4 regions of the Sutcliffiella sp. NC1 genome follow, and region 2 is predicted to be linked to each of the others. Evidence: predicted binding sites of a transcription regulator. Region 2 holds the regulator's gene; each other region holds the start of a gene.
The links. The regulator Rex, encoded in region 2, represses fermentation and respiration genes when NADH is low (regulators of the CRP and FNR family bind a similar motif). The targets are predictions, from matches to a motif close to TTGTGAAATATTTCACAA.

Region 1 (5,098 bases), 1.9 Mb from region 2:
AGAACGTATTTAAACTATCTAGTTTTTCTTCCGATTTTTTTTGCGTTTGCATACCGATTATTGCCATAAATAACGGAATGAACGGTGCGGTAATGATGATAATCAACCCTGAATAGAAATGTTGCGAAAAGACCGCAATTAAAATAATGACCGATGCAACGGTAGATAAAATCCGTTGTGGAACATAGCTACTGTAAAAGCTATCAATTTCATCTACTGTATCGAGCATTACACTAACCTTTTTACCAGATTGACCTTTGTAAGATGTTAATAAAGATTGGCCAGAATAGGCTTGAAGAAGCTTTTTTCTAAAGTCACTTTTAACGACTGAAGCCATTTTCACACCAATTTGTCCAGAACTATATGAAAGTAGTGCCCTAATAAAGAGCACTACTGCTAAACCGATAAAAAATGGAATGACTTGTTGAAAACTTTTTTCGCCGAGGAATAAATCATCGACTATCGACACAATGAAGAAAGCTTGTGCAACGACGATGATTCCAAAAGCGATAGATAAACTATATAAACTGTAGAACCGTCCCTTTTGCTCACACGCTAACTTCTGAAGTGTTTTCATCCTAATTACTCCTCATATTTTGTACTTTTTCCTACTACTAGAAAAGAAGTGAAAATAGCTAACAATACGATAAGGAGCGGTGCATAAAACAGTAAAAAGTTATGCATTGTATTCTCCTCCTATACACCTTTTTTAATGTAAGGTTTATTCATAATAAATAGCTTAAACACTAAATATAGTGATGGAATTAATAACATTAATCCTAAAATAAATACAACTACTAATGATATTGCCATCGTTTCATTCGTAAAGCTGTCGTAAATCGTTAAGTTTGGATACAGTAAGTACGGATAGCGTGACACACCGTAAGCATAAAACGCTAATGCGAACTGCAGCACTACAAAAATAAACGACCAGCCGTATCTTGCTTTTTTCAAGAACCATAAGCTTACAGCAAACGCAATTGCGGATAAGGCAAACACCCACCATAAGTTTAGCATTCCTTGAAAATGGTCTTCGTTATGCCATTTCATCTCGATAATAATACCTAAAGCAGTGATAAGTGTTGGAAAACTCCATATCCACGTATATTTTCTAAATAACTTAAGCGCTCCTTTATCTTCCGCTACTGATGAATAATAAGCTAAGAAACTAGCAGAAATGAATAGAACACTTACTAAACTTAAAACAATAATGGACCATGCAAACGGACTAGTAAATAACGCAACATAATCCAACTCTAACGTACCTGCTGCCGTTTCTTTAATAAATCCACCTTGAGAAACAATTAACGCTGTCGTTAATGATGCAGGGATTAACACTCCCGTAACCCCGTACATTAACGTATATCCTTTATGTCCTTTCGTCCCATACGTACCAAAAGCATAATAGCTTCCGCGTAGTGCTAAAAGGATAATTGAAATACTAATCGGAATTAAAAGTACAGTTCCGAAATAATATGCCGTTTTTGGAAAGAAACCTACCATTCCTATGAAGAAGAATACAAGAAACACATTCGTAATCTCCCAAACTGGTGAAAGGTATCTTTGAATTACAGTGTTTACAATATGATGCTTTCCTGTTAAGAGCGTTTGCGCATTAAAGAATCCAGCCCCAAAATCAATCGAGGCAACGATTACGTAACCGAAAAGGAAAAGCCATAGTACGGATATACCTAATATTTCAATCGTCATACGGCAACACTCCCTTTCTCACGCATCTTTTCGATTTCATTTTCAACCGGATTTTTTCTAAACATCCGAGTTAACACGACAACTGTACCGACCATCAAAATAAAATATAAAACAGCAAAGGCGATAAACATTGCCCAGACGTATGGTGAAGTTGTCGCCCCTTCAGCTGTCGTCATATATCCTCTCATTATCCAAGGCTGACGTCCTAACTCAGTAAACCACCAACCAGCTTCAATCGCAATCATCGCCAACGGACCTGACGCAACTAAGCCCCAGCGGAACACTTTAGAACGAATGATAGACCAATTAAATTTAAGACCTATCACATAAACGAGTGACAATAACATTAGTCCTATTCCAATCGACACCATGATGTCAAAGAAGTAATGAATAATATACGGTGGATGATACTCTTCTGGAATATCGTTTAATCCTGTTACTACACCTGTAAAATTGTTATGCACTAAAAAGCTTAATGCATACGGAATTTTAATAGCATACTTTACTTCATTTGTTTCCGTAAGGACACCGAAAAGTACGAGTGGTGCTTCCCCTTCTGTTTCAAAATGCCATTCCGCAGCAGCTAATTTTTCCGGTTGGTACTCAGCAAGGAATTTACCAGATAAGTCTCCAACTAACGCTGTTGCTATCGTAAAAACAAAAGCAATTTTCATCGTTAACGCTAACCCTTTACGATGATATTCATGACGATTACCTTTCACTAAATGAAAAGCAGCAATTGAAGCAAGTATGAAACCTGCTGTCATATAAGCTGAAGTTAACACGTGTGCAACTTTCGTCGGCATTGCTGGATTAAACATCGCTAGCAGAGGAGAAATGTTTGTTAATTCACCATTTAATACAGCAAAACCTTGTGGCGTATTCATGAACGCATTTACGGATGTAATAAATAACGCCGACATTGCACCACCAATCAGCACAGGTGCTAGTAGGTAGAAATGATGCTTCGGGTTTTTAAAACGATCCCACGTATATAAATATATTCCTAGAAAAATAGCTTCAAAGAAAAACGCGAACGTCTCCATAAATAATGGAAGTGCCACTAGCTGACCAGCGAATTCCATAAACCGTGGCCATAATAATGCTAGTTGGAGGGCAATTGCTGTTCCTGTTACAACACCAACTGCTACACTAATGACATATCCGTGAGCCCAACGCTTTGCCATTAATAAATAATGATCGTCATTCCGCTTTAATCCAAGCCAATGCGCAACCATAATAAAAAGCGGTACCCCAACCCCGACCGTCGCAAATACAACGTGAACGGATAGTGTTAACATAGACAAGTACCTACTAAACTCTACTGATTCCATTTATGTCACCTCATTTACTGTTCCTTTACACATTATATATACAGTATAAACCGAATTTGTTTGTGAAATATATCACATTTTGAACAGATTTGTTACGAATTAGTAGCGAATTTGTGACGGAAGAATATGGGAGGGTTAGAATGTTTACTAAGAAGTTTACATTATATATGGAGTAAATGCTTGAAACAATAGACAATAATGCAGGTTCCTTGCTCTAGACAGGAAGATGTAAGTTTGGTGCTGCTTGAGGTGGCGGGAATGTACTTGTGACTGATTTTTGTATCGAGGTAAATTTTATGCTGACTTTTGCCGCTCGATTGCACCAGTTTCGGAGATTTATGCACCACTTCCGGGTTGGATTGAACCACTTTTCCGGGCTTATGCACCAGTACGGTTTTTTGCTAACTTTTGCAGCTCAATTGCATCCTAGGATACTAGACCGCACCATTTCTCCAGTTTTATACATGAAACTAAAAAAAGTGACAACCTACAAAGGCTATCACTCTCTTATTAGTTTATATATTTCTTCTATCTATTACCGCCTCACAAACTACATCATACATTTTTTCCACACCCTTTTCTGATGCTTCGAACTGGAAGGCATTATCGATAGATATGCCGAGCGAATCTGCTTCTTTAACGGCATCTATGTTTGCTCCCATAAAAATGAATTCCCAGTTATATTTTTCTTGTTGATGAGTAATTAGCTTTTTTACTTTTTCATAAGTGAATTCACGACTGGCATTTTCCATGCCGTCCGTTGTAATAACGAAGATTACTTTGCCTGGACGATCCTTTTCTGAAGTACTCTTCAATCGGTTGCCTACCGACACGATACTTTTTCCTACAGCATCAAGCAAAGCAGTGGTACCTCGAACGAAATATTCATTGTCCGTTAATGAAATAGAATATGCAGAAACACCCTCCCATAAGATTTCATATTCGTCATCAAATAAAACAGTTGTTAACTTAGTTTCTCCCGGTAACTCACCTTGCCTTCTAACGAACGTATTAAACCCTCCAATTGTGTCACTTTCTAAACCAGCCATAGAACCGCTTCTGTCTAATAAAAAAATTATTTCTGTTAATTTGTTGTTCATCTAAATCATCCTTCCATCTGTTTATGCTATAATAATAGCCAATTAAAACCAATAAATGGTCGCCTTAAAAGCGACATTTTCGGAGGATGAAGGAATGATAAATCCTGAATTATTAAAACAATTAGAAGCATACATCTCACTACATATGGAACCAAAAGTACTTTACTCTATGGATGCGGATTATTATTTGGAGAAACAAATTTCCGAAAATGTTATCAATATCGAATTACAACAATTTATTAAAAGAAAACAGCAACCTACTTTGACCGAAGTGCTGTTTCAGTTTATAGATAAGAAAGGTTTGAAAGATTCGGAGGTATATAAGAAGGCCGGCTTAGACCGAAAGCTTTTTTCAAAAATACGATCCACGCCTAATTACCGACCACGGAAAAACACGATAATCCAATTAGCATTAGCGCTAGAATTAGATAAAAAACAAACCGACAAACTATTACGTTCCGCCGGTTATACGTTATCTGATAGTGATATGTTTGATCTAACGATACTTTTTTGCTTAGAGAAAAAAATATACAACATATATGAAGTAAATATTGCTCTTGAACATATAGGAGCAAAACTATTAGATTCTTAAATATTGATAGTGACTGTCTAAGTTGTAACTAGGAAAATGTTTAGCTTTTTTTCTGTCTTCCTAAAACCGTTCCAATCTGCAATAGTTTCATCATTCGTTTTGTTGTTTCGTAGAGAAGTGTCTCACCGTTTGTAATTGCCTCTTTTAACGACATTGGTCCGTCTACAATCGAAAGAATAGCTTTAATTCCTTCCTGTTCAAGCAAAGAGGAATTTTCACCGATGGAACCCGCAATGACGATAACTGGCACATCATATTCTTTCGCAATTCGAGCAAGTCCTACTGGCACTTTTCCCATTAAAGACTGGCCATCAATTTTACCTTCACCTGTCACAACTAAGTCGGCCGTCTTTACATGTTCA
Region 2 (5,098 bases):
GTCTAAAAATGGTTATCCACAGTTGTTACTAAAAACTGTGAGTAAGTATAGATAATCTATGGATAAATAAAAAACATTTGTTAGTAAATAATGTGGATAAGTGTGTTAATGTTTGTGGATAATGTTGATAAGTTTGTGAATACCTTAATAAATAAGAGTAGAATTGTTAATAAGTATGTGGATTGTTTACTTTTTGTGGATAGAAAATATAGAAAGGATGCGAAAATTCGCATCCTTTAGCTGTTCAGTTCTTCCCACTCTTCCATTAAAGTAAGCAGTTTATTGTTAGCTTCTTCGTTCTCTATATTTAATTGGTGTACTTTTTCGTGATTTTGGTAAATTTCAGGTTTGCATAAAAGCTTTTCATTTTCTTCTAGTTGTAACTCCAGTACTTCTATTTCTTCCTCAATTTCTTCAATACGACGTTTTCGCTGTCGCTCTTTTCTTTTTAATTCTTTTTCCTGTTCATAGCTTAATTTTTCTTGAGGTTTTTCTTTCTGTTTTTCAGTAGAAGAGTCTGTGGATAACTTATTAAGTTCTTCTATCTCAAACTTCTTTTGCACGAAGTAATCATAGTCACCTAAAAACTCTACAGCATTCTGAGAAGATAGTTCGATTACTTTTGTGGCAATCCGGTTAATAAAGTAACGGTCATGTGATACGAAAAGTATAGTGCCTGGATAATCCATTAATGCATTTTCCAATACTTGTTTGCTATCAAGGTCTAGATGGTTCGTCGGTTCGTCTAAAATAAGTACGTTTGACTTTTGCAACATCATTTTTGATAATGCAAGACGTGCTTTTTCTCCCCCACTTAAACTGTTAACAGGTTTTAAAACATCATCACCACTAAACAAGAAATTTCCTAAGACAGTTCGAATTTCTTTCTCTACTAAATGAGGATAATCATCCCATAACTCGTCCAGAACCCGTTTGTTGGAATGTAATTCTGCTTGTTGTTGGTCATAATAACTAATAGAAACATTCGCTCCAAATTGAATTTTTCCAATTTGTTTAGGGAGTTTCTCCACAAGCAATTTTAACAATGTAGTTTTCCCAACGCCATTAGGTCCAACTAACGCAACACTATCACCACGATGAAGCGAAAGGTTTATATTTTCGAAGATAGGCTTATTTTCATATGAAAATGTTAAGTTTTCTACTTTTAACACATCATTACCGCTTTGCCTATCGATTTCAAAAGAGAAGGAGGCCGATTTTTCATCGCCTTTCGGTCGCTGCATTAACTGCATTCGATCTAACTGCTTTTGTCTACTTTGTGCCCGTTTCGTTGTAGACGCTCTTGCAATATTACGTTGAACAAAATCTTTAAGCTTGGAAATTTCATCTTGTTGCTTTTCAAACATTTTCATTTCTCGTTCGTATTGTTCTGCTTTTCGTTGTAAGTATTTACTGTAGTTTCCAATGAATTTAGTGGATTCATTTCGAGATATTTCGTAAACGATAGAAACTACTTTGTCTAGGAAATAACGGTCGTGGGAAACGATTAATAGGGCACCAGGATAACTTTGTAAGTAGGATTCTAGCCACGTTAACGTCTCTATATCTAAATGGTTCGTCGGTTCGTCTAAAATAAGTAAATCTGGCTTCGTTAATAGTAACTTACCAAGAGCTAATCTTGTTTTTTGTCCACCACTCAAACTGGTAATTGGTGTGGTATAATCAAAGGTAGCAAAGTTTAGTCCGTGAAGAATGGACCGAATATCTGCTTCGTATTGGAAGCCACCTTGTTGTTTATACGATTCTTGTAGGGAATCATATTCTTTTAATAATTTGGCATACTCTTCATCTGAAGAAAAACGTGTAGGATCTGCCATTTTCTCTTCTAAGTCTCTCATTTGTCTTTCCATTTGTTTGAGATGAGAAAAAACAGAAAGAAATTCTTCCCAAATGGAGCGGCTTGAGTCTAATCCGGTATGCTGTGCAAGGTAACCGATCGTAACATTCTTCGGTTTAATAATTTCACCGCTATCATAAGAGAGTTGATTAGAAATTATTTTTAAAAGTGTTGATTTACCAGCACCGTTTCTACCAACTAGTGCGATTCTGTCTCGTGATTGTACTTCTAGCTTTATATTCGATAAAATAAGTTCAGCACCAAAATATTTATGTAGTTGATTTACTTGTAAAATAATCATTTTTTCACCTCTATATTAAACTTAGTTTATCGCTCTTCTACTAATTGTTCAAGCAAGCGATAGGGTAAAAGAATGAAATCGTTTACGTTCAATGTAATTGGAAAAAATAGAGAGTAAGTAGGATTGTAAATGGGGGAATAGGATGAGTAACGAACAACTAAAAATACCACAAGCAACTGCAAAACGATTACCTTTGTATTATCGATTTTTAAAAAATCTTTATGCATCCGGTAAACAAAGAGTTTCTTCTTCTGAGTTAAGTGAAGCGGTAAAAGTTGATTCAGCGACGATTCGCCGTGATTTTAGCTATTTTGGAGCGTTAGGGAAAAAAGGGTACGGATATAATGTTCAATATTTGTTAACTTTTTTTAGAAAAACGTTAGACCAAGATGAATTAACATATGTTAGTCTAATAGGTGTGGGGAATTTAGGAACCGCTTTCCTTCACTACAATTTTTCAAAAAATAATAACACGAAGATAACTGTTGCTTTTGATGTAGATGAAACGAAGATTGGCACAGAAATTGGAGGTGTTCCCGTACGCAATTTAGATGATTTAGAGATGGAGCTTCCTGACGATGTAACAGTTGCAATATTAACAGTACCAGCTCATGTTGCGCAACCTATTACAGATCGCCTAGTCGCTAAGGGAATTAAGGGAATATTAAACTTTACACCTGCGCGAATAAATGTACCAGACACTGTACGTATTCATCACATCGATTTAGCGGTAGAATTACAATCATTAGTATATTTTCTAAAACACTATCCAACTGAGTAAAATAGTAGTAGAATAAGTATATTTCGAGGAGGTGACAAGAATGCCATTAGGTCCAGGAAGCATTCTATTAATTGTATTTGCAGCACTATTAATATTCGGTCCGAAAAAGTTGCCAGAACTCGGGAAAGCAGCCGGAAATACGCTACGTGAGTTCAAAAAGGCTACTAAAGGTTTAGCCGATGACGATGATGATATAAAAAAAGAAGACAAGAAGTAATGTAAGGATGAACATATATGACAGATAAGGAAATGTCGGTCTATGACCATATAGGAGAACTGCGCAAGCGATTAATTATAGTAGGTTCCCTTTTTATGGCCTCCGTTATTGGTGGGTTCTTTCTTGCAGAGCCGATTATTGTCTATTTACAACATACAGAGCAAGCAAGAGATTTAACGATGAACGCTTTTCGCTTAACAGATCCTATTAAGGTATTTATGCAGTTTGCCTTTTTAATTGCGTTCATTATTACGTTTCCTGTTGCTTTTTATCAGCTTTGGTCCTTTATTAGCCCAGGCTTATATGAGAAAGAACGTAGAGTAACACTTAGCTACATTCCAATTTCTTTAATTTTATTTTTAAGTGGATTAGCATTTTCCTACTTTGTTTTGTTTCCATTTGTAGTTTCTTTTATGATGGGTCTTGCCAATCGCTTAGAAATTAATCAAGTAATTGGCATTAATGAATACTTTCAATTTCTATTTCAATTAACGGTTCCATTTGGAGTTTTATTTCAGCTACCTGTAGTCGTTATGTTTTTAACTAGATTAGGTATAGTGACACCACAATTTTTTGTGAAGTTCCGTAAAATAGCCTATTTTATACTTTTAGTAGTTGCGGCTTTTATCACTCCACCAGAATTGTTGTCACATTTAATGGTAACTGTGCCGTTATTTATTTTATACGAAATTAGTATTATCATTTCTAGAATTGCGTATCGTAAAGCTAAATTAGCCGAAACAAAAATGGAATTAGAAAATATGAATAAAGATTAAAAAAGCAATCCCTCGGGATTGCTTTTTCTAATAGGAAAAATAATATTATTTTTGCTTCTTCATCTCTTTAATTTTTCCGTGTAAAAGGTAGGCCCGGATTGCCACTCCAAAATCAAAAGTTGCAATTAACATAAAAAGAATGGTGTGAAATTGCCAAATCGTTTCACCTTTTGTTACGACGGCAAGGTAGAGAAATAAAATTCCCATAATGGAATAAAATACAACCATTCTTAATGGGGTAATGCGCATAAATTATATCCTCCGTTATCTCTTCTATAAAAACAAGTATATGAAGCTTTGCATTTGCTCTAGTTTTTCAAGTTGACGCTCAATATCTTCACGAAAAATTTGTTGCACTAGAACGACAAAGGAATTCATCGAAACATGAGCGATAATTGGGACAATTATTCGGTTCGTTTTTACATATAGGAATGCAAAAATAGCTCCCATGACAAAGTATATAAGTAGATGTTCAAATTCTTGATGAACAACTGCAAATAATAAAGAACTAACAATTAAGCCTACTGCAAAATTGTACTTCTTATATAGTACGCCGAAAATGATTTTTCGGAAGATAATTTCTTCTAAAATAGGCCCTGCAATAGCTACCGCAAAAATAATTGCCGCAGAAGAACTAATAAACTCCATAATTTGTTGAGTATTCTCACTGCCTGGTTCTATTCCGAATAATTGCTGTTGAACCATCGCTGCTATTCCTTGTCCGAAAAGAGCCACCCAAAAACCTAATATAGACCAAATAATCGTTTGGAAAATGGATGATTGTGGTCCGCGTAGATCTTTTTCCTGGAAATCCTTTCGAAGCAGCCAGAGGATAATAAGTAAGCCGAGTGTGAAGCTGATTGTCGTCCAATAACTAAAAAGTAATGTCATTCGTGCATCATAATCAAGCTCGTTCCCGATTCCTAGTTCAACGAGAAGTGGAATACCAACTAGTGCAGAAAATTGCATAATAATATAGGCGATAATTACTTTCCAATAGGTTGATGTCATCATAATCTCCTCTATCTAATTGTTCCTACGTATTGTACCATATAAACTGTTTTCTAATAAAAAGATATAGTTTATTCTCAGCTGTATTTTATCAATTAATCCATATAATTAAAAACAATGGTTAAATATTAAATGATTGTGAGATAATGGAAAA
Region 3 (5,098 bases), 2.2 Mb from region 2:
GCTGGTGTTTTTTCAGCTTGCTCAGCAGTTTCGCCAATTGGGAAATCCGTTTCTCCTTTAGGAGCAAAGAAGGAAAGGTTTATGACAATAATTAATATTAGGATGATGCCTAAAAAGAGAATAGAACCTCCGATTGCTTGGAACATTTGGTATGGAATCCATTCTAAAGCTTGTGGAGCATCACCATAAGTAGAGAAGGATGAACGTCTTGGAGCACCAAGTAATCCAGCAGCATGCATAGCGCTAGACATAAAGAACATACCAACTGACCATACGATTGTTTGAACAATTGCTAATTTGTTCATCGCTTTTGTCATTACTCGTCCTGTTAGATGAGGGATGAGCCAATATGCAATACCGAAAAATGTTAAAATGACAGATGTTGCTAACGTTAAATGGAAATGTCCAGTTACCCAAATTGTATTATGAACAACTTGGTTTAGTTGGTGACTTGCGTTTACTAATCCACCCGCACCAGCTGGAATGAAAAATAGCATCCCAACAAACGGAGCAAAAAACCGTGCATCTCCCCAAGGTAGCTTTTTAAACCAACCGAAAAGTCCGGTTGCACCTTTAGAACGACCGTATAATTCAAAAGTTGCGAATAGAGAAAACGCAGTCATTAATGATGGAATGACAACCATAAAAGTTAAAGCTACTTGTATAAATTTCCACGTTGGATCAATCCCAGGTTCTGTTAATTGGTGATGGAATCCAACCGGAATGGAAAATAGTAAGAAAAGTATAAATGACAGTCTTGCCAATGCGTCTGAAAATATTTTTCCACCAATAATCTTTGGAATAATAACATACCAAACCATGTAAGCAGGTAATAACCAAAAATATACTAACGGATGACCAAAATACCAAAATAACGTTCTACTTACTAATACGTCTATCGTGTCTACAAAGCCTAAAGACCACGGTAAGAACTGAACTAACATAGCAGCAGCTACACCTAACGTAGCTACAAGCCACATAACCATATTAATAATAACCATGAAGCTTAATAAAGGAGTTACTTTTCCTTTGTTTGTTTTTTTCCATTTAGAGTAATGTGTAAACATTCCAAAGCCACTAACCCAGCTACCAACTACGACTAAAGTTAAACCAATATAAAAGCCAGGATGAGCTTGTAGTGGGGCATAAAATGTATAAAGAACACTAGCTTCATTTAAAAGGATAAAAGTTGCAGTAATAGCTGTTCCAATCGTCATTAGCCAAAAGCCAATCCAACCAGCTTTTCTTACACCACTGGATAATGTACCAGCAGTTCGACTTAACCCAGCAAATTGAAAGCCTATGATGAAAAAGGTTGTTAAAACAAGGGCTAATAAAACTCCATGTACAGTAAGAATTTGATAATAGCCAATATTTCCTGGAAGTTGAAATTCCCCTGTTCGAACTAACACTTGTAGTAATCCTGCCAGACCACCTAATAATAATGCGATAAAAGCGACATACAAGTGAGCCATAGCTAATTTTCCATCTTTACGGTCTACTTTATTACTCCACATTTTTAATCACCTCGAAAGTTGACGTCATCATGTGATGACCGACACCACAATATTCATTGCATAACACTAAAAATTCACCTTCGCGATTAAACTGAGCTGTAAGTGTACTGACGTAACCTGGTTCAACCATCATATTGATATTTGTACCAGGTACTTGGAAACCGTGGATTACATCTACTGTTGTAACACTAATATGAACAGTAGCTCCAAGTGGAATCTGTACATGACTCGGTTCATAATGAAAAGCAGAAGCAACCATCGTTAATTCATATTCATTTTCCCCAACTTGCTTTAAGCCAGGTTCATTAAAAGGAGGAGTTTCTGCCACTTTTTCTGGATCAATCGTAACTAAACAACTAGGTGGTTGATTTCCTAAGTAAAAGGCACTTACACCAATGGTTGATAAAAAAACTAACAATGTAGCAATACCAAAAATTAACCAAATTTTTTCAAACTTATGGATGTGCATATCCATTCACCTTCCCTTATATACGACTTAAAAATAAAAAGTAAACGCCAAACCAAGTAATAATTAAGAAACCACCAAGGATAAACACGGAAACTAAAGTTCCTCTTAAGTTAGATGGTTTTTCCGTCTTCACAACCGTCTTTTTTACTAGTTCAGGTTTCGCCATCTTTCAATCTCCTTTCTGTCATTAATTGCTGCTTACTCTCATCATACAAAATCAAATTGCAAATGATAGCGCTTTTTCTTATGTTCACAAATGGTTCATTCTTAATGTTTACACTATAAAAATAGGGGAAAATTGATAGGTAAATAATAGTGACTAGTTTCACAGTTTGAGGAATGTGAAAAAAGTGTGAAAAATAAAATGATTATTCCTAAGCGAGGTACAATATGTATTCATGTATGCTAATCTAGTAATATGCTACGTAAAATATCACAAAGCAGCATTTTAATAATAGAGGTGAAAAACATGTTTAGTTTTTATAGTAAGTTGTCTTCGGAAGTGTATGACATCGATAAGCCAGTTGGACATTCTTTTGGTGATATCGAATATTACATGGATCGGCTTAAAAATTGTAATGGGAAAATATTAGAGCCAGCAACAGGAACAGGGAGAATACTTATACCACTTTTACAACAAGGCTTTAAAGTGGAAGGGTTTGATGTTTCGGAAGAGATGCTTTCCATTTGTCAAAAGAATTGCGAGGAAAACGGGGTTTCTACTAAATTATTTATTGATAGGATGGAATCTTTTACATCGGATTCCAAGTATGAAGCAATTATCGTTCCGACAGGTACTTTTTTGTTGTTGTTTGAACGAGAAGAATCATTAAGAGCTTTGAAAAACTTTTACAATCATTTACAGAATAACGGAAAATTAATAATAGATATACATCTTCCAGATAATCTGTCACTCAATGATAGCAGCGAACGATATTGGGAATTAAGTAACGGAGAAATTATTACTTTAAGATATAATACCGTGAAAATTGATTATGTTAAGCAATATAGCATATCGCATGGTAGATATGAAAAGTGGAGAAATGGGAAACTAATTCAAACAGAATTAGAACAGTTTCCGATTAGATGGTACGGGGTAGAGGAATTTAAGATGATTTTAGAAAAAGTTGGATTCGAAGATATTGTTATTTCAGCTAACTATAAGTATGGAAAATACCCAACTAATAATGAGGATACTATTACGTTTGAAGCAACTGTAAAAAAATTATTTTAAATATAATGAACAAAACAAAGGTGTTCGCAATAAGTTAAACGAATGCCTTTGTAGCGTACTATGTACATAACAATACATCTTTTAAAAGGAAATGATCCCTAATTATTATTGGGTTCTTTCATCAAGATGCTTTTAACCCTAATAAAATATCCATTTTGCCATAATCTTGGACATATATAGAAGTGATAACAGTCTCAGAATGTAGATAATACTCTTTCTGTTCACTTAAAACATTAGGTGGAGTAATATCTGTTTTAATTCCAATTTCCGAAATTTGCATTGTTAAATTTCCAACAATCATATTTCCTAGTTCTCCAGTGAATGATAGTAACATCTCACCTTCTACCTCCATACCAAACAACATCCCAGCTAGCTTTTGAAATACTGTACTTTCTCCTTGAATAATTAATTGTGCATGAATATCGCCAATTAACGTAATTAATACACCTAATGAAATATCAGTCGTTTCTTGTATATAAAGCTTTGGCTCTGCATAGCTAATGGAGGCTGGAATAATCGCTTTAACGGATTCTATAGCTCCTGTAATTACATGCTGAATTGATAAATCTAATGACATTTAAACCACACTCCAACTACATTTAATTATCCTAACATAAAGTAAATTAAGACTATATTAGGGATGAGAGATAAAGACCGAACTTCCTCATTTAGTTAAACTTTCTTTCATTATCATAAATATCAGATTATTTTTCAACAAATTTCTACAAAAAACACTATTAAAAAACACGTTTTAGTTGAAAATTAATGTTAGTTATTTTATAGTTTCCCTTTAAAAGAATTTTGAGGAGTGTTCATCATGTCACAACTAACAATGAAATTTACTGCAAAAGATGAATCTGAAGTAGTTTTAAGGCCTATAACTTTACAAGACGCAGAAGATATCGTTACAGCTGTAACGTCTATAATAGAAGCGGGAGAATATATTCAAAAAGATGTACCTCGGACTGTTGAAGAAGAAAGACAATTTATCCAAAGTATGATGGATAATGAAAATATGTATATGGGTGTGGAGCGAGAAGGAAAAGTAATTGGTATCGCACGAATTATTAGAGGAGATATAAAAATGAAGCGTCATACTGGGTTGTTTAGAACTTGGATTATAGAGGACGCTCAAGGTCTAGGAATTGGCAAAAAAATAATGGAGTACACGAATGCTTGGTGTAAACAGTATAAGTTACGAAAATTATGTTTAACGGTTTTCTCTACGAATAAACCAGCCTATAAATTATACGAACGCTATGGCTTTGTTGAAGAAGGAGTACAAAAGGAACAAGCATACATTAACGGCCAATATGTAGATGAAATATTAATGGCCCAATTTTACTCAGACAAATAAAATAAAAATAAATTTCCATAAAATGAGTAATGTAGTTATGTTAGTTTTCAGATATAATAAAACTGCACAACAACACAACTCCTTTAAAACGTTGCTTTCCCTTTCAACTATGGGAAAGCTTTTTTTCTAGTAAAAACCTATCCTAAGAACAATTTTTCAAAAGAAAATAAAAATAAATAAATGAATTATATACTATTTTTTGGTGAAAATAATCTTAATTATTATGTAGGAGTTTAAAAAAATGCCAAAAATAGTTTCTGTTGGGACTGCAGTACCTAAATTTGCATTAAATCAAGAAACTGTAGTTGAGTTTGCTCGTGAACTTTTTTCTCATTCTTATAGTGATATTGAACGATTATTATCGATATTTTCTAACGGTAATATATCAAAGCGTCATTTTGTAAAAGGACTCGATTGGTTTAAAGAAAATCATTCATTTGAAGAAAAAAATGATGTATATATACAAGAAGCAATTTCTTACGGTGTTAGAGCAATTAACAACTGTTTAAATAATGAAAGCA
Region 4 (5,098 bases), 780 kb from region 2:
AATTTGTTTAATTCTTTCGATTGCGTATTCATTAGCTTCATATGCATCTTTACGATGTGGCGTCGAAACCGCTATTACTACTGCAATATCTTTAATGTCGAGCTTACCAATTCTATGTGAAATGGCTACATGAGCATCTGGCCACTTCTCTTTTATCTCTGAACCAATCTCTGCAAGTTTTTTTTCTGCCATAGGTACATATGCCTCGTATTTTAAATAGAGCGTTCGTTTACCTTTCGTAAATTCTCTAACTGTACCGATAAACGTTGTAATTGCGCCAGCTTCTCTTCGCTCTACCTTTTTTACTATATCTTCCATCGAGATCGGCTTATCTGTTATCTCAAACATTTTACTCATTTTCCTTTGACACTTCCTCCCATAACCAATGTATAAACCGTTCATCTTCCTCTAGATAAAACGTCGGTATTCCATTGTTGTTTTTAAACACTACGTTGTCCCAGCATATTACTGCTATAATGTTCGATAATTCATCAAGCATGTTTAAGTCATTGTCATTTTTTATTAAAACTATTTTCGGATAACCCTCTTTTTTATACCCTTCAATAATAACTTTACGAACGTTTAAAAACTCATACAGTTGAACAATTTTGGCTAAACTCCATTCCTCACCATGGGCAAATAGTTGAACTTCTCCGTCCCCTTGAACAGTCGATAAAAGCGCTCCTGCTTTTTGGTGACGTACCGAATCTGACCCTTCCACACTTTCCAATTTACCACCGTGTCCATGATGTTTAATTGAACCAACTTGAAGACCATTTTTTGTAAAATAACGAATTATTTTTTCAACGAGCGTTGTTTTTCCACTATTTTTATAGCCTACAACTTGAATAATATTCATTTTTCCGCCCATAGCGTATTTGTCCCTTGCTCCACTTCTAATAGAAGGATCGTTACTTTGTCACCCTTCGTAAACCCTCGAGTCCCACCTGGTAATACGATCAATACATTTGCACCAGAAAGCGAGGTAACAACGTTCGATTTATCAAGACCACTTGTTTTTACTACTAAGTGACCATCTTTAAAAGTAGCCGCACCACGTACAAATCTAGTAAACGGATTTGGTTTAGGAAAATCTTCTTCTAAAATCGCATCAACCGACTGTAAGTATGGAGTATAGGAGCGTAACATCGTTTTAACTACAGGTCTGACGAAAAGCTCGTACCCTACATAACAAGCAGATGGATTGCCCGAAAGTCCAAATAGTAGTTTCCCATTTAATTCTGCTACCGTTGTTACACTTCCTGGCCTCATCCCAATTTTATTAAATAACACGTTCGCACCAAGTCGCTCATAAATTGCTGGTAAATAGTCGTAGTCACCTACTGAAACGCCACCAGTTGTTATTAATATATCTACTTCGTCTAGTGCATTTTTTATAGCCTCAAAGCATTCATCCAATTGATCGTTCAGCTTTCCAAAGTATCGAAACGTAGCCCCACTTCTTATAACTTGTCCTTGTACCATATAAGCGTTACTGTTCCTAATTTTCCCTGGTACTAACGGTTCGTTCACTTCCAATAATTCCGTTCCTGTAGCAAAAATACCTATTAATGGCTTCTTACTAACGCGAACTTTTTCATATCCAAAAGTTGCTAACAGTGCTTGAACTCCTGGATTAATACGTGTCCCTTTTTCCACTAAAGGTGTGCCTTTCTTCGTATCTTCTCCTTGAAAGGACACATTATCACCTGAACGGAAAGAGCGTTTAATGCTCATATATTTTTTGCCGTCCCGTTCATATTCTTTCGTTAACTCTAGCATCACAACAGCATCACATTCATATGGCATTTGTGCACCTGTCATAATACGAACAGCCTCAAATGGCCCAACTTTTTTTGTCGTAACAAATCCCGCTCCAATTTCATCTATTACTTTAAATTCTATTTCATTAAGTTGTGAAGCTTCCTTTGAATCTATTGCTCTTATCGCAAAACCATCATAGGGAGACTTATGGAATGGCGGTACATCGTGACTTGCGATTAAATCTTCCGCTAAATATCTTCCATAGCTATCCGGTAGAAGCACCTCTTCGTTGCTCCCTATTTCAGCGAATTTCATCACTTTTCGTATTGCTTCTTTTACTGGAATTGGCTTTCTTGTTTCAACAGTCAATCCTCTCACTCCTTCTACCTTCTTATAATACCAATTTATCAAACACATTTAACAGAAAATGTGATTTACCTCACACGTCACATTATTGTGACATTTATATTGATTATTTGTGATTCACATCACATTCACTTCATCCAATAAAACTTATGATAATAGTGAAAAGAATAATGGAGGCGATATAAATGGAACAAATCTTTCATGAACAATCTATCGTAGGTGATATTGTTACAAAGTTTCCGAAAGCCGGTGATTATTTTAAAAGTGTTCGAATAGATTTTTGTTGTGGTGGTAACCGCCCTTTAATAGAAGCTGTACTAGAGAGAAATCTAGAAATACAAGATGTATTATCTAGTCTATCCAATATGTATATGGATGCAAAACAACGGAATGAATTAGGTACAGATTGGGATCAAGCATCTTGTGAAGATATTATAGATATTATTATTCAGAAACATCATCAATTTTTGCAAGAAGAGCTGCCTGCTCTTAGCCCTTATGTTACAAAAGTATTTAGAGTCCATGGGCAACATCATACACATTTAAAAGAAGTTCATAGCTTATTCCATGAACTTAAAACAGAACTAGAACAACATACAATAAAAGAAGAAACGGAAGTGTTTCCAGCTATCATTGAAGCAGAAAGAGAAAATGTGGAAACAGCTTCCGCTGAACTTCTAGAACATATTAAACATTTAGAAGATGAACATGATCACGCTGGTGACATTATAAAGAAATTAAGAGAGATTACGAATGATTTCACTCCACCAGAAGGGGCATGCGGCACTTACCAACTAGTATATCGCCGTTTAGCTGGCATTGAGGATGATTTGTTTAAACATATTCATTTAGAAAATAACATATTGTTCCCAAAAGCAAAAGAACGTTGGATTTCTTGAGTATAGGAGGAAAAATAGTATGCAACAATGTGGAATGTTTAACGATTTAAACAGGGAGCCTATCCAATTATCTCAAGGTTTGCAGTTACTAAAATCTGAACATGGTCCATTAAATGAAGCGAAGGCAGAAATGAATAATCTTGCTAGAGACTACGCTCAAAATACAGAGCCAAGTCAATACAAGAAGTCTTTATTGCACTTAAGAACGATTGTTACTAACTTTTTTGATGAATTACACGTTCATTCGGAAAAAGAAGAAGGATATCTTTTTAAAATGATGGAAAAGTATATCGGAAAAGAGTCTGGACCACTAGTTGTAATGGAATATGAACATGATGAAGCGAAGCGTAATATTCACGAGTTTCTTGCTCGTACTGAAAATATTACAGAACCTATTCAGCCTGAAACATTCGAAAAGCTTCTAATTCACGTAATGACAACTTATGACGTACTAACATCTCACTTTATGAAGGAAGAACAAGTGTTGTTCCCAATGGCAGAGCAATATTTAACAGTAGAAGAAAAAGAACTCTTATTAGAACGAGTAAAATAAGTAATGGGCGTCCCACATAATGGACGCCCATTTTTCTTCTATCCGATATATTTATAATAAACACTTTTTGCTTTTATCATATCATTTGTTCCGTGAATAAACGCTCTACCGTCATAGAAAAACACCACTTTTAAATCTCCATCCATAATGGAAACTAAATATGGATTTCTTTCACACTTACCTAGCTTCGTGAGCTTGTTATACAGTTCGTCTAAATTAATTTCCCCTATCGTTTTAGGGCGAATTTGTACTGTATTTCTTCCACAAAGCACCTCTGCTTTTGTCGCGTTTTCATAACGTAAATATGGATAAGTTCGAACTTTCCCGCAAGAATGGCAATCATTACTTTTCGCATTTTGTACTTTCATCGTAAAGAAGTCATTTTGCCATACATCAAACGTTAATAATGTATCACGAATAGCCTCATCATTTTCTGTTAAAATCTTTAACGTTTCTGCTACTTGATACGAAGATACTATTTGTACCACTGGACTAAGTATACCTACAGTATCACAAGTCATTCCTGACATTGGAATCGTTTTTAACAAGCATTGTAAACACGGAGTTTTTCCTGGAATAAACGTAAAATTCATCCCGTAACTTCCAACACATGAACCAAATACCCAAGGAATGTTATGTTTTTGTGCTAGATCATTGACAATAAACCTTATATCAAAATTATCAGTTCCATCGACGATAACACTTACGTCACCGACTAGTGGTTCTAACGTTTCTCTATCAGCATCCATAACATGGGGGACAATTTCTACTTCTGAATTTATTTCTCTTAATCTTCTTTCGGCAGCAACCGCTTTTGGTAATTGCTCCACAACATTTTCTTCCTTATATAATTGCTGTCGTTGTAAATTTGTCCAGTCAACGTAGTCACGATCGACAATCGTTAATTTGCCAATCCCTGCTCGAACTAACATTTCTGCGTTGGCACTTCCTAAAGCACCTGCTCCTACAACGAGCACATGTTTATCTCTTATCTTTTTTTGCCCTTCTTTTCCGATAGGAGTAAATAGCTCTTGACGAGAATATCTCATTTCTTCTCCCCCATTAACATAATGTATCTATATTACAACATTTGTACAGTCGTCCATCTGTGATATACGTCACAGATTATTCACTTAATGATTGTTACCCTTTTATTAGGTTATAATACTATAGAGGTGAAGAAATCATATGATACCAACAAATAAGTACTCTGCTATTAAGGCAGCTATTTTGACGGTAAGTGATACTAGAACAATTGAAAATGATCGCAGTGGACAAACGATAAAACAACTTTTAGAGAATAGCAATCATACCGTAATAGACTATAAAATTGTAAAAGATGATTTTCATGATATTGTTACTATTTTAGAAGATTGGTGTAATCTTCCTGACATACAAGCTATTATCGTTACTGGCGGTACTGGTTTTACTGCAAGAGACATTACATATGAAGCCGTGACAAGTATATTTGAAAAAGAAATGACAGGTTTTGGAGAGTTATTTAGAATGTTAAGCT

Region 1: O1A01_RS11435 (cytochrome ubiquinol oxidase subunit I) is a predicted target of Rex. The motif match lies at 3,105-3,122, and genes of this name have one in related genera.
Region 3: O1A01_RS12955 (cytochrome c oxidase subunit 2A) is a predicted target of Rex. The motif match lies at 2,300-2,317, and genes of this name have one in related genera.
Region 4: ric (iron-sulfur cluster repair di-iron protein) is a predicted target of Rex. The motif match lies at 2,241-2,258, and genes of this name have one in related genera.

What each region holds. Positions count from the first base shown of each region.
Region 1 is NZ_CP115153.1:2,189,310-2,194,407, reverse strand. It holds gene cydD (thiol reductant ABC exporter subunit CydD) at 1-577, opposite strand, end outside; gene cydS (cytochrome bd oxidase small subunit CydS family protein) at 583-684, opposite strand; gene O1A01_RS11440 (cytochrome d ubiquinol oxidase subunit II) at 697-1,710, opposite strand; gene O1A01_RS11435 (cytochrome ubiquinol oxidase subunit I) at 1,707-3,044, opposite strand; gene O1A01_RS11430 (vWA domain-containing protein) at 3,560-4,144, opposite strand; gene O1A01_RS11425 (hypothetical protein) at 4,239-4,736, shown strand; gene O1A01_RS11420 (glycerate kinase) at 4,777-5,098, opposite strand, start outside.
Region 2 is NZ_CP115153.1:264,885-269,982, forward strand. It holds gene tsaD (tRNA (adenosine(37)-N6)-threonylcarbamoyltransferase complex transferase subunit TsaD) at 1-6, shown strand, start outside; gene O1A01_RS01465 (ABC-F family ATP-binding cassette domain-containing protein) at 237-2,159, opposite strand; gene O1A01_RS01470 (redox-sensing transcriptional repressor Rex) at 2,302-2,940, shown strand; gene O1A01_RS01475 (twin-arginine translocase TatA/TatE family subunit) at 2,981-3,157, shown strand; gene tatC (twin-arginine translocase subunit TatC) at 3,175-3,933, shown strand; gene O1A01_RS01485 (YdiK family protein) at 3,979-4,182, opposite strand; gene O1A01_RS01490 (CPBP family intramembrane glutamic endopeptidase) at 4,207-4,947, opposite strand.
Region 3 is NZ_CP115153.1:2,488,076-2,493,173, forward strand. It holds gene O1A01_RS12945 (b(o/a)3-type cytochrome-c oxidase subunit 1) at 1-1,517, opposite strand, end outside; gene O1A01_RS12950 (cytochrome c oxidase subunit II) at 1,507-1,986, opposite strand; gene O1A01_RS12955 (cytochrome c oxidase subunit 2A) at 2,003-2,152, opposite strand; gene O1A01_RS12960 (class I SAM-dependent methyltransferase) at 2,456-3,220, shown strand; gene O1A01_RS12965 (chemotaxis protein CheX) at 3,342-3,797, opposite strand; gene O1A01_RS12970 (GNAT family N-acetyltransferase) at 4,038-4,577, shown strand; gene O1A01_RS12975 (type III polyketide synthase) at 4,819-5,098, shown strand, end outside.
Region 4 is NZ_CP115153.1:1,042,279-1,047,376, reverse strand. It holds gene O1A01_RS05285 (molybdenum cofactor biosynthesis protein MoaE) at 1-357, opposite strand, end outside; gene mobB (molybdopterin-guanine dinucleotide biosynthesis protein B) at 350-859, opposite strand; gene O1A01_RS05275 (molybdopterin molybdotransferase MoeA) at 856-2,079, opposite strand; gene ric (iron-sulfur cluster repair di-iron protein) at 2,316-3,029, shown strand; gene O1A01_RS05265 (hemerythrin domain-containing protein) at 3,049-3,582, shown strand; gene O1A01_RS05260 (MoeB/ThiF family adenylyltransferase) at 3,621-4,631, opposite strand; gene O1A01_RS05255 (MogA/MoaB family molybdenum cofactor biosynthesis protein) at 4,771-5,098, shown strand, end outside.